Pseudosulfitobacter sp. DSM 107133: one gene and its partner. The protein of the gene in region 1 interacts with the protein of each later gene in a pairwise test. Links are inferred from orthologs where the notes say so. Each region holds a gene or a part of one and is shown on either strand. Other genes may lie near its edges.

The links.
Region 2: the proteins of ileS (region 1) and DSM107133_RS19610 interact in binary tests that used the Escherichia coli proteins (3 or more experiments, as listed by UniProt). The link is inferred for Pseudosulfitobacter sp. DSM 107133 from one-to-one orthologs.

Annotation. Positions count from the first base shown.
Region 1 is NZ_CP085154.1:1,308,348-1,315,057, reverse strand. Bases 1,358-4,846 are described here. They hold ileS (isoleucine--tRNA ligase), read right to left. Parts: upstream 4,486-4,846; coding sequence 1,558-4,485; downstream 1,358-1,557. Other genes in these bases: DSM107133_RS06500 (DUF2339 domain-containing protein), read right to left, coding at 4,722-4,846. Also shown: DSM107133_RS06510 (NCS1 family nucleobase:cation symporter-1), read right to left, coding at 1-1,323; more of DSM107133_RS06500, read right to left, coding at 4,847-6,710. UniProt on the Escherichia coli protein: Catalyzes the attachment of isoleucine to tRNA(Ile). As IleRS can inadvertently accommodate and process structurally similar amino acids such as valine, to avoid such errors it has two additional distinct tRNA(Ile)-dependent editing activities.
Region 2 is NZ_CP085155.1:437,657-443,839, forward strand. What follows is about bases 1,739-4,700. They hold DSM107133_RS19610 (sugar ABC transporter substrate-binding protein), read right to left. Parts: upstream 3,699-4,700; coding sequence 2,778-3,698; downstream 1,739-2,777. Other genes in these bases: DSM107133_RS19605 (sugar ABC transporter ATP-binding protein), read right to left, coding at 1,739-2,715; DSM107133_RS19615 (MbcA/ParS/Xre antitoxin family protein), read left to right, coding at 4,029-4,418; DSM107133_RS19620 (RES family NAD+ phosphorylase), read left to right, coding at 4,415-4,700. Also shown: rbsD (D-ribose pyranase), read right to left, coding at 1-152; DSM107133_RS19600 (ABC transporter permease), read right to left, coding at 149-1,147; more of DSM107133_RS19605, read right to left, coding at 1,144-1,738; more of DSM107133_RS19620, read left to right, coding at 4,701-5,116; DSM107133_RS19625 (LysR substrate-binding domain-containing protein), read left to right, coding at 5,122-6,111. UniProt on the Escherichia coli protein: Part of the ABC transporter complex RbsABC involved in ribose import. Binds ribose. Also serves as the primary chemoreceptor for chemotaxis.

The DNA of each region.
Region 1 (6,710 bases):
CGGCACCCAGACCGTCGCCACCGAGAACAGCGCCGCGATGGCAAAGGCCACCAGCGCCGGATTGTTCCAGCCATTGCCAAAACGGTAAGGCCCCCCCACCTCGTCATACAGGCCAGCCACATCCAGCGACTGACGGCGCAGCACATAGTAATCAACAATCATGATCCCGTAGATCGGCGCCAGCGTCGCGCCCAGCGTGTTGACGAAGCCGCCAATGCCGAATTCGCTGATAAAGCTGGTCCAGAAGCCACCGATAACAAAGGCAAAGCCCGATGTGATCAGCCCCGCCATGCGAAAGCTGATCTTGCTGGGCGCAAGGTTGGCAATGCCGTTCACCGCCGGGATAAAGTTGGCCACCAGATTGATCCCCACCGTCGCCGCAAAAAAGGTGATCGCGGCAATGATGCTGAGCAGCACGCTGTCGGTGCGCTCGACAATCTCTGTCGGGTTGATAATCGCCTCGCCGTAAACCACCGCAGCGCCCGCCGTGGTCAGCAACGCCAGCGCCGAAAACAGGATCATGTTGAACGGCAGGCCGGCCAGGTTGCCCAGGACCATCGCGGGCTTGTCCTTGGCATAGCGCGAAAAGTCGGAAAAGTTGACCATCACGGCGGCGAAATAGGCCACCATCGTGCCCACGATTGCGATGAACCCGTTGAACTCGGTGACAAAAGTCGCATCCGGCTGCACAAAGATCGTCTGCGCCGCGCTCAACAGCTGGCCGTCCGCCTTTTGCCACAGCACGATCAACAGGCCGATCATCACCAGATAGACAAACGGGCCGGCAATGTTCAGAAATGTCTCGACCCAATCCATACCGCGCCAGAAAATCACAATGTGAAAGGCCCAGACGATCACGAAAGATGCCCAGTCAACGCCCGTCAGCCCCAGCACCTCGGTGCCCCCGCTGATGCCCGTCAGTGACCGGATCAGCAGCGCCACGGCGGTCGAAGCAAAATAGACCTGCACCCCGTACCAGAACACCGCCACGATCGCCCGCAGGATTGCGGGCAGTTTGGCCCCTTGGGTGCCCAGACTGGCGCGGGCCAAAACCGGATAGGGAATGCCGTATTTTTCGCCCGGCGCGCCGGACAGATTGACAAGGAACATCACGAACAGGCCCGCCGCGATCAGCGCGGCAAAGGCTGTCCAGCCGCTGACCCCGAACGAGATAAACAGCGAAGCCACCAGCGAATAGCCGAACAGGGACTGAACGTCGTTGGCCCAGATGTTGAAAATGGCGAACCAGCCCCAGTTCTTCTCGGACGGCGTGACGGGATTCAGCGTATCGCCGCCTGTGCCGGTTGGTGTTTCAGTGTTCATCGTCGTATCCCTCGCCTCTATTTACGAATTATTGTGTGAATGCCGCCGCTTAGCGCCAACGCCCGATGTAACGTGGCACAGGCAGCACCGCGTTGCGGGGAACCTGTCACATCCGTTTGCCACTGCAAAGAACCCAAATGGCCAAAACGACCGCACTCTGTCTTGGGGCTGAAAATGCAGGCAGCCCGCCCCTGTATCAGGGACGGGCTGCACGTTTTAAGGCTGAGGGTGGTCTTATCCCAGTGCGTCGTTGCACCGGCCACAGACACCTGTGTGTTTGTGGGTGCCGACATCGGGCAACACCTTCCAGCAGCGCTGGCATTTGTCACCCGCCGCCTTTTCAAAGACCACGCTGACGCCCGACACTTCCGGCAAACGGAAGGCTTCGGCCGGGGCGGGGTCGGCGGTGACCGCGATGTCAGACGTGATGCACAGATCCTCAAAGGCCACTGATTGCAGCGCGGCCAGCAAGGCGTCGTCCTCGACATGCACAACCGGTGCCGCCTCAAGCGACGCGCCGATCACCTTGTCGGTCCGCTGCACTTCCAGCGCAGCCGTGACCGCACGGCGGGCGGCACGCACCCCGGCCCATCTCGCCGCCAGCGCATCATTGCGCCAGTCGCCGGGCGTTGCAGGGAAATCGGCCATGTGGACCGAGCATTGCGCCCCCGGATTGCGCTCCAGCCAGACCTCTTCCATCGTGAACACCAGAATCGGTGCCAGCCAGGTGGTCAGACGCTGGAACAACAGGTCCAGCACGGTGCGCGCGGAACGGCGGCGCAGGGTGTCGCCATCGCAATACAGCACATCTTTGCGGACATCGAAGTAGAAGGCCGACAGATCCAGCGTGGCAAAGTTGAACACTGCTTGCCAGACGCCCTGGAAATCAAAAGCAGCGTAGCGCGTGCGCACAACCTCGTCCAGCTCGGCCAGACGGTGCAGCACCCATTGCTCAAGCTCGGGCATATCGGCGGCTGCGGTGCGGTCGGCCTCGGTAAAGTCCGACAGCGACCCCAGCATGAACCGCATGGTGTTGCGCAGGCGGCGATAGCTGTCGGCCACCCCTTTCAGGATCTCCGGCCCGATCCGCTGGTCAGCGGTATAGTCGGCCTGTGCCACCCACAGCCGCAGGATGTCGGCACCGTACTGGCGCACGACCTCATCGGGCACGATGGTGTTGCCGATGGATTTGGACATCTTCATGCCCTTGGCATCCAGCGTAAAGCCGTGCGTGACCACATTGCGATAGGGCGCACGGCCCGTGGTGCCGACCGATTGCAACAGCGACGAATGGAACCAGCCACGGTGCTGGTCGGTGCCTTCCATATAGACGTCCGCAATCCCGTCCTCAGAGCCGTCCTCACGGTCGCGCAGGGTAAAGGCGTGGGTCGAGCCACTGTCAAACCACACATCCAGAATGTCGGTGACCTGGTTGTAATCGTCAGGGTTGACGATGCCGCCCAGGAACCGCTCTTTCGCGCCGTCGGCGTACCAGACATCCGCGCCATCGGCCTCAAACGCTTCGACGATCCGCGCGTTCACATCCGCATTGCGCAGCAGGAAATCGGCGTCCGTGGGCAGTGCGCCCTTCTTGGTAAAGCAGGTCAGTGGCACGCCCCATGCCCGTTGACGCGACAGCACCCAGTCGGGGCGCGCCTCCATCATCGAATGCAGACGGTTGCGGCCCGACTTCGGCGTCCAGTTGACGTTGTCGATCTCGGTCAGGGCACGCTCGCGGATGGTCTTGCCGAATGTGTCCAGACCGTCGCCCACAACCTTGTCGATGGCGGCGAACCACTGCGGCGTGTTGCGATAGATCACGGGCGCTTTCGAGCGCCAGGAATGCGGATAGCTGTGCTTGATCTTGCCGCGCGCCAGCAGGCCGCCAACCTCGACCAGCTTGTCGATGATGGCGCTGTTTGCGTTGCCTTCCTTGCCGTTGGGTTTCAGGATCGCCTTGCCGCCAAAGAATGGCAGATCGTCGCGGAAACGCCCGTCTTCCATGACGTTATAGGTGATGACCTGTTCCAACATGCCCAGATCGCGGTAAAGCTCGTATTCTTCCAGACCGTGCGACGGGGCGCAGTGGACAAAGCCGGTGCCTTCGGTGTCGGTGACGAAATCGGCGGCACGGAAATCGCGCAGGTCGTCCCATTCGCCGTTGGCACCTTCGCACTGATCGAAAGGATGTCGAAGTGCGATGCTGGAAAGTTCATCAGCAGATACATCACGAATCCGCTTGTACATTCCTTCGTCCAAACGTGCCCGATTCATCACATCAACAGCCAATTTATCGGCCAACAGATACCTTTCCCCAGCGTTTACCCAACACTCTTCAGGAGTGGACGTAACCTCGTAGAGGCCATAGGAAATGCCTTCACCAAAAACCACTGCCTTGTTTGACGGGATGGTCCACGGAGTCGTGGTCCAGATAACCACATAGGCATTTTGCAGCCCAAGATCAAAAACTGCATCTGTATTCGGTTTCGGCCCCACAACCTTAAACTTCACCCAAACGGTAAAGCTTTCCTTGTCGTGATACTCGACCTCGGCCTCGGCCAGCGCGGTCTTCTCCACCGGCGACCACATCACGGGTTTCGAACCCTGATACAGCGTGCCGTTCATCAGGAACTTCATGAACTCCTCGGCGATCACCCGTTCGGCGTGGAAATCCATCGTCAGGTACGGGTTTTCCCAGTTGCCGGTGATGCCCAGACGTTTGAATTCCTCGCGCTGGATATCGACCCAGCCACGCGCGAACTCGCGGCATTCGCCCCGGAATTCGTTGATCGGCACCTGATCCTTGTCGCGGCCCTTCTTGCGGTACTGCTCTTCGATCTTCCATTCGATCGGCAGGCCGTGGCAATCCCAGCCGGGGATATAGCGCGCGTCAAAGCCCATCATCTGGTGGCTGCGCACGATCATGTCCTTGATCGTCTTGTTCAGCGCGTGACCGATGTGCAAATGCCCGTTGGCATAGGGAGGGCCATCGTGCAGCGTAAAGGGCGTGCGCCCCTCTTTTTCACGCAGGCGGTCGTACACGCCGATCTCCTCCCAGCGCGCCAGCCACTCGGGTTCGCGTTTGGGCAGGCCCGCGCGCATCGGGAATTCGGTGCGGGGCAGGTTCAGCGTGTCTTTGTATTCAGGTGTATCGGCGCACATGTCGGGCGTCCTTCGGATCAGGTCGGGAATATATGTTCAGTGAGGGTCGGTGCGATGGCTCAAACACCTGTTGCCCGGCGTCTCTATGGTCAGAGCGCCGGGGAAATAATTCGAATAATGAGCGCGGATAGCATCATCATGCCTGCCTTATAAGCAGCGCGGCATAGCCCTACAAGACCCCTTCTTTTGGCCACAAATATCCCGGGGGACGGCCACAGGCCGGGGGGCAGCGCCCCCTACTCCGCGTCCTCCCCGCGCGCTGCCGTCTTGTCCTGCGCCCAGCGGTTCAGCCACGCCAGCCCGGCAAGCGACAGCCCCAGCAGCAACAACGAAAACACCCGCACCAATCCGCCCAGCCCTGAAATGTCGATCAGGAACACTTTGGCCACCGCCAGCCCGATCACAGCCAGACCCGCGCGCCGCATCAGGTTCGAGCTGGCCGCCATCGACTGATAGAACAATCCCGCCCCTGCCAGCAGCAGCGCGACGGTATAGGTGTAAAGCTCGCCCTGCCCCATGCCACGGCTCAGCTCCATCGCATCAGGTCCCTGCCAGAAATGACGGATCACGCAGAACAGCCACAGCAGACCCAGCAACCCCGCAAGCCCCAACATGGCCAGCTTCAGCAACCGCGGCAGCGTATCGATCCGCCATGCGCCCAGCGCCAGCACCAGTGCCGGTGCCAGATAGGCGGGGGCCAACGTGTTGACCAGCGGCGGCCCTGCGACATCGCCGAACCAGGTGCTGAGCAACGGAGAAAACAGCAGCGCCCCAAGCGCCAGTGCCAGCAGACCGATCAGCGCAAAGACCGTCGCCAGCCCTGCCCGCGCCCAGCGCAAGGCACGGCGTCCCGCCATGCGCTGCACCTGTGCCAGCGCCAGCCCGAACCAGATCGTCGCGAACAGGCCCATCGCCCAATGCGATCCGACGCTGTCTTCGTCCAGCACATAGGAAATCGCACGATAAACCAGCAGCGTCACCAGAATCCCGCCAAAGGACCACGCCGCGCTGTCCAGCATCAGCACCGCCTCGTCGCGCCGCCCCTGGGCCACGCGCGGGCGCAGCAGCCACAGCCCCGCCACCATCGCACCAAAGGCGCTGCCATAGGCCAGCAGCATTTCGGCCAGCCCGGTGTCGACGGCCCAGACCATCCCCGGATCGGCTACCAGCCGGTAGCCCAGTGTCACCACGCCCGCCGCCACAAACCAGCTCATCTGCGGCAGGTCGAACTTGCGGTCCAGCCACGCGGCCACCACAACCGTCACCGCAATCGCCGCCGTCAGCGCCGCCAGCGACAGGATCAGCACCAGCGCAAAGGTGATGCACGACAGCGCTGACAGCACGAAAAACGCGGTGCGCAGGCGGTGTTCCGGCCCGTCCACGCGGGCAAAGCGTTCGGCCAGCACGCCCATCAGCGCCGCCAGCGCCGCCGCGTGCAGCGCCCAGGGGTAGGCTCCGATGGCCGTCGCCGGCTGCCATGTCACTTCGATCAGCACCGCCAGTCCCGGTGCGATCACCGCCGCCGCCAGCGCCCACAGCGGCGCGAACGCGCCACCGCGCAGCGACCGCCATGCGGTCAGCAGCGACAGCACCACGCCGATGCCCACCAACGCGGTGACGGTCAGGGGGAACTTGGCCTCTGGCGCATCGACATATGTGGTCAGGTAATCGGTAACGATGGGCGCGCGGTCCAGACCGACCAGTACAACCGCAGCGCCAAGGCCTGCGACCGGCAGCAGCGTCTGGTCCTGCAAGGCCGGTGCGCGCACCGACCAGCAGGTCCATGCCCCTGCCAGCACCGACAGCGCCAGCACCGACAACCCGAATTCGGCAGCGCCCTCCTGCGCGGTCGACATCAGCGCAAACACCGTCGCGGCCAGCGCGCCTGCGGCCAGCCAAGTTGGAAAGATCGGGCGCGTGGTCGGGGTCATCTGGTGCAGCATCGCGCCGCCGTGGTCCGGCGACACCGACCGCGCCGGTATCAGCACCGCCATCAGCGCCAGCGCAAAGACATAGGCCACTAAACCCGCAATCGTGTCATCCGCACCCATCACCAGCAGCCAGCCCGCGACATAGGCCAGCACAAGGCTGAGCACCGACACCCACGCCCAGCGTTTCAGCGTGTCGATGCCAAGCCCAAGGGCTGCGATAATGGTGAAATAGGCGTAGAAAATCGTCGGATCATCCGACGACCCGCCCACCACAAAGGGCGCGGCAAAGGCGCC
Region 2 (6,183 bases), on another replicon or contig:
AACGCCGGAATGCCGTGGCTGACCGCCAGATCAATCACCGCGACACCGTCAGGGACCGGCAGCCCCGCATCTGCAATCACGATTTCATCCATGTGCCCAAGCGATGCCACAAGGCTGCTGAGGTGCCGGTTCAGATTGCCCCCCCGCTTCATGATGCAGACAGTTTTGCGCGGTAGTAATCAAGGATCACTGCGATGATGATCACGATTCCGGTGATCATCTGGCGCACGAAATCGCTCAGCCCGATCAGGATCAGACCGTTGGCCAGAACACCGATGATAAAGGCCCCCAGCAAGGTGCCGATGACCGAACCGCGTCCCCCCGACAGACTGGTGCCACCGATGATGACGGCCGCAATCGCGTTCAGCTCGAACCCGATCCCCGCAATCGGGCTGGAGATGCTGAGACGCGCCATATAGACCAGCGCCGCGATCCCCGCTGTTGCCCCGCAGATGGTAAAGGCTGCGACCTTGTACCAGAACACCGGATGCCCCGCGAGGCGCACCGCCTCTTCGTTGTTGCCGATGCCATAGATCAGGCGTCCGAACACCGTGAAATTCAGCACGAACCAGGCGATGGCAACCAGCACAAGCGCAAGGATAAAGACCACCGGAACGCCAAAGATCAGTTTGGACCCGAAGTCTTCAAACACCAGGGGAAAGGAATAGATCGTTTGCGCGCCAGACACCTGCAACGCCGCGCCGCGCGCGATGTTCAGCATGCCCAGCGTGATGATGAAGGACGGCAGGCCCCAATAGGCGCTGACAACGCCGTTCATCACGCCGCACACAAGCCCCGCCAGCAAACCGGCGGCAATGGCAAACATGATCAATTCACCCGCACCGAACCCCGCAAGCGTGATCGCCTTGCCTGCTATCACGGCGGCAAAGGCCATGACCGAACCCACCGACAGATCAATGCCCCCGATCAGGATCACAAAGGTCATACCGACCGCAAGGATCAGGTTGATCGTGATCTGGGTCAGAATGTTGGTGATGTTGTTCGGCGACAGGAAATGTTCGGACGCCAGCGAAAAGAAGACGATCAGCAGCAACAGCGCAAGGCCGATGCCTGCATTGTTTACGATGGATTTCACCGAAAAACGCGCGGGATTTTCCGGTTCGGCGTGGCTGTCAGCTATACTCATTTTGTGTGTCCCTGCGGCGTTTCGATCTGGCCATAAGCCAGCTTCAGTATGGCCTCTTGTTGATAGTTTTCCGGCGTCAGGCTGCCCTGAATCCTGTGTTCCGACATGACCAGCATGCGGTCTGTCAGCGTAATGAGCTCGGTCAGTTCGGAAGAGACGACGATCATAGACATGCCCTGGGCCGACAGCGCCTTGAGGATGGCGTAGATCTCGGCCTTGGCCCCCACATCGACGCCCCGTGTCGGTTCGTCCAGCAGCAAAATCCTGGGGTTCGAAGCCAGCCATTTCGCCAGGACGACCTTTTGCTGGTTGCCCCCTGACAGGCTGGACGCCGCATCGGATATCTTTCCGTATTTCAGCTGAAGCCGCGCGCCACCTTCGCGCACCATTTTGCGTTCTTCGGCAAAGCGCAGAAGCCCCTTGGCCGACACATCCCTGATGCTGACCAGTGAGGTATTGGCGGCGATGGACATGTCGAGAATGAGCCCCTCGTCCTTGCGGTCTTCGGTCAGAAACCCGAAACCCTGTGCAATCGCATCGCGGGGGGTATTGATGTCGACTGGCGCGCCGTTTCTGTACAGCTGTCCGCCAAGGATCGGATCAACGCCGAAAATCGCGCGCAGCACTTCGGTGCGGCCCGACCCGACGAGGCCCGCAATGCCAAGGATCTCGCCCTGCCGCAGATCAAAGGAAATGCCCTGTGGGTTAGGGTTGGCCGAGGTGCGCAGGTCTTTGACCGAAAACACAATATCGCTGCCAATCGAGGTGTTCAGCTCTTTGGTCTGCTCGGCCAGCTTGCGCCCCACCATATGCCTGACGACGCCGTCGGGTGTGGTGTTTGCGATGTCTTCGGTCGCGGTGGTTTCGCCGTTGCGGAACACCGTCACCCGGTCACAAATCTCGAACACTTCGTCCAGATGGTGCGAGACGAATACGACTGTCACGCCCTTGGCCTTGATGCTTGCGACGATTTCGAACAGGCGTTTGGTTTCGCGTTCGGTCAGGGTTGCCGTCGGTTCGTCCAGGATAAGAATGCGGCTGTCGGTCTGCAAGGCGCGGGCAATTTCGATCAGCTGGCGATGCGCGATACCCAGCCCGTTCACCGGCATGTCGACATCGACCGCACTCAGACCGATCGCATCCAGCGCCTTGCGGGCGCGACGCCGCATTTCTGCACGGTCCAGCAGTCCGAACCGTGTTTTGGGGAAGGATTCAATGGCAATATTCTCGGCCACGCTCAGGTCGGTCAGCAGGTTGAATTCCTGATGAACAACCTGAATGCCCGCTTCTTTGGCAAAGTTGGGGCCGGTCGGTTTATAGATCTCGCCGGAAAGTTCGATGGTGCCGGAATCGTAATGATGCACGCCGGTGAGAATCTTGATCAGCGTCGATTTGCCCGCGCCGTTTTCCCCGACAAGCGCGTGAACCTCGCCCGCCTTCAACGAAAAACTGACCCCGCTGAGGGCGTGAACACCGCCAAAGGATTTGCGCAGGTCTTTGACATTCAAGAGCAGAGTATCAGGCAAAAGCAAAGTCTCAGACGCTGTATTTTGAGTGGGTTGGGCCATTGCAGCAATCCGATCCAGTCGCAAAAGTGACGCCCGACACAAAAGCGCCGGGCGTCGGAACATCAGTCAGCCTTGACCAATTCGATATTGGTTTTGACCCAGCCTTCCAGTTCGGGGCCACCCGCAACAACACCCAGCGCAAGGTCAATCGCATCTGCGGCCATGCGTGTGCCGAACTGGTCGACTGTCGCCAACATGCGACCGTCCTGGATCATTGGGCCCACAGCCGGAATGTTGTCAAAGCCGACAACCTGAATGTCGCTGCGCCCGGCTGATTCCAGCGCTTTGACAACACCCACGGCCATCGAGTCGTTGGCGGCCATGACGCCCTGAATGTCAGGATGGGCGGTCAGCATTGTGGAAAACACCTGGTTCGCCTCTTCGGTTTCCCAATGCGCGGTGCGGCTGTCCAGCAGATCAAGATCATAGGCGGCAACGGAATCTTCAAAGCCCAGACGACGTTCGTTGGCATTGTCGGCACCGGGGTTGCCCTCGATGATGACAACCTTGCCGCCTTTGCCAAGCGCTTCACCCAGTGCGTCGCCTGCCATTTTGGCGCCGCCGCGGTTGTCGGGGCCGACAAAGGCCAGGTCCAGACCCTGCTGCGCCTTGGCATCTGCATCCAGGGCCACGTCAAAGTTCACCACAACAATGCCGGCGGCAATTGCGCGTTTGATCGGGCGCACCATTGCGCGGCTGTCGGCGGGTGCGATCACGATTGCATCGACGCCCTGCGTGATGAAATTGTCGACTGCGTTGATTTGCGACTGAAAATCAGTCTCGTTCTGCATTCCGACGGCAACCAGCTTGAAATCGCCGCGTTCTGCTGCGTGGGCTTCTGCGCCCGCCAGCATGTTCTGAAAGAATTCATTGGCCAGCGACTTCATCACCAGACCCACAACAGGCTGGTCGTCAGCAGCGGCGATTCCAGCAGACAAAAAGATACCGGTCGCTGCCGCAGCAGCGAATTTAACAAACTTCATAAGAGCCTCCCAAGACTATTTTCAGGTTGGATTTGCGCCAGATAACGCCGCGATCAACCTGGCGCCAAACTTGCTCTGATTCTGGAACATGTCAATATGAAACGTTTCATAAATCACAGTCACGACCGCCCCTTCCGGCGTTTTGACAAGGATACCCTGAACAAATTCTTTACGCGCGACAGTGCATTGCACCCCGAAACGTCTGAAGCCAGCGGTACGAAAATGCAGCTTTCCGACTGTCGGCCCAAGGCGTCGATCCTTGCCTTATCGGATCATATGGCCTTTACATGCGGTCCATATGACCTATATCTTAGACGAAGGAGATTCATGATGCACGTCGCCGCAAAGACCCGCGACCCTTCCCAAATCAACGCCGTCGCGCTGAAAGCCTATGCGCGGATCGTTGACGCCTGGGCGCTTAGCCTGAAACAGGCTGCAAACCTTGCGGATATGTCCGACAGCACATGGAAGCGCGCCAGAAAGCCCGATTTCGCAGGAGAGCTGACCAAAGACCAGCTTCTGCGTCTCAGCGCGATTGTGGGCATCTACAAGTCGCTTGAGCTTTACTTTTCAGACCCCCTTGCCAGAGACTGGTTCACGCGGCCGAACACGGGCCCGCTGTTTGGCGGTCACCGCCCCATAGACACGGCAATCGAAGGCGGGTTGCCGCAGATCCTGGCCATTCGAACCTATCTCGACGCGCTGCGTGGCGGCGCATGAGGCAAACCGAAATATCGGATCGCGGTCTGGTACGGTTGCTGCCCGCAACCTATCACAAGCCCCCCACCCTGCGCGGTCTGGTCGACACCGATGACGAGCTGGACATTCTTGCCCAGATCGAAGGGCTGACCAGCGGACGCCTTCAGGCCGAGCGCGGGCGCAACCCGCATCTTGATCCGCGCGAACTGGCCTGGCGACGCCGCAGCCAGGATTTGCACATTTATGGCGACAGCCACATCAACGCCGCTTTCAGCTATACACGGGCGGGCGGAAACCGCTTTAATTCCGGCGAACGCGGTGCGTGGTATTGCGCGTGGAATGTCATGGTTTCTGTCAGCGAAGTTGCCTGGCACCGCACGCGCGAGCTGGGGTTTACCGGCTGTTATCAGGACAGCGCCCGCTATGTCGAACTGCTGGCCGATTTCATCGGGGTGTTTGATGACCTGACCGATGAGCCCGACCACCCGGCGCTGGGTGCCGACCCCGATGTCGGCTATCCCGAGGGGCAGAACCTTGCGCAGCATCTGCGGCGCGCGGGGTCACGCGGGTTGATCTACCCATCGGTGCGCGCGCCTGCGCCGGGGGGGAACTGTCTGGTGTGTTTTGAACCCCGCGCGATCCAGAATGTCCGACCGGGGGCGTCCTGGGATCTTGTCTGGGACGGAACGCCGGACTATGCGATTGTTGCGGTTGCCTGAACGGATTGCCAGACAGACTTGCCAGTCTGCATGAAACCGGATCAACTGGCAGCACTTGTGATCCCGACCGGAAAGCGGCCCCTGTGAACACCCGCCTGCGCATGCGCCACATTCGTTGCTTTCTGGCCGTCGCCAAGGCCGGAACGGTCACCGATGCGGCCACGGCGATGAATTCCTCGCAGCCTGCGATTTCACGGTCTCTGGCCGAAATCGAAGAGATCATCGGCCAGCCGCTGTTCACCCGCACAGGGCGCGGGCTGGTGATGACCGACGCGGGGCAAAAGCTGAACCGCCATCTTGATACGGCCATGGCACAGATCGAAACCGGCACCCGCGCCGCCAGCGGCACAGCGCCACGGCCACGGGTCGCGGTGGGGATGTTGCCGAATGTGGCGCGCACATTGGCAGTGGATGCGGGTGCTTCGTTCAAGGCAGCACACCCCGAAATCGACCTGTTGCTGCATTGGGCCGGAGTGTCCGAGCTGATCACGCGCCTACACCGCAACGAAATCGACTTTATCCTTGGACGTCTGCTGTCGCTGGAACATATGTCGGGCGTCAGTTTTGAACATCTGAACACCGAGGCCCTGATTTTTGTCGTCAGCCGCGACCACCCCTTTGCCGACACCCCCGATGCCATCGACCTGCCTGACCTGATGCACGAGATGATGATCGTACCCATTGCCGACACCATTATCCGGCGCGAACTGGATAAATTTCTGACCGCGCGCGGCATTGCGGATTTTCCCAACAAGATCGAAACCGTGTCGTTTGAATTCACCCGCAGCTATCTGAAGCAGCATCGCGGGGCGGCCTGCGTGCCTGTTGGTGCGGTGCGCCGGGAACTGGCCGACGGGTCGCTGGTGCGTTTGGGCATTCAGGGCGAGGAACTGGTCAGCTCGGTGGGTATCACCTATGCCGCCGGACGCGCGCTTTCGGACAATGCGCAGCGTCTGGCGCAGCATGTGCGGGCCGCGGCAAAATTACGGCGCTGATATACCGGATTGGATATGCTGGCGTGGAAATCACTATTTCCCGAACTCTTTGAATCGCGTTACACCCTTTGC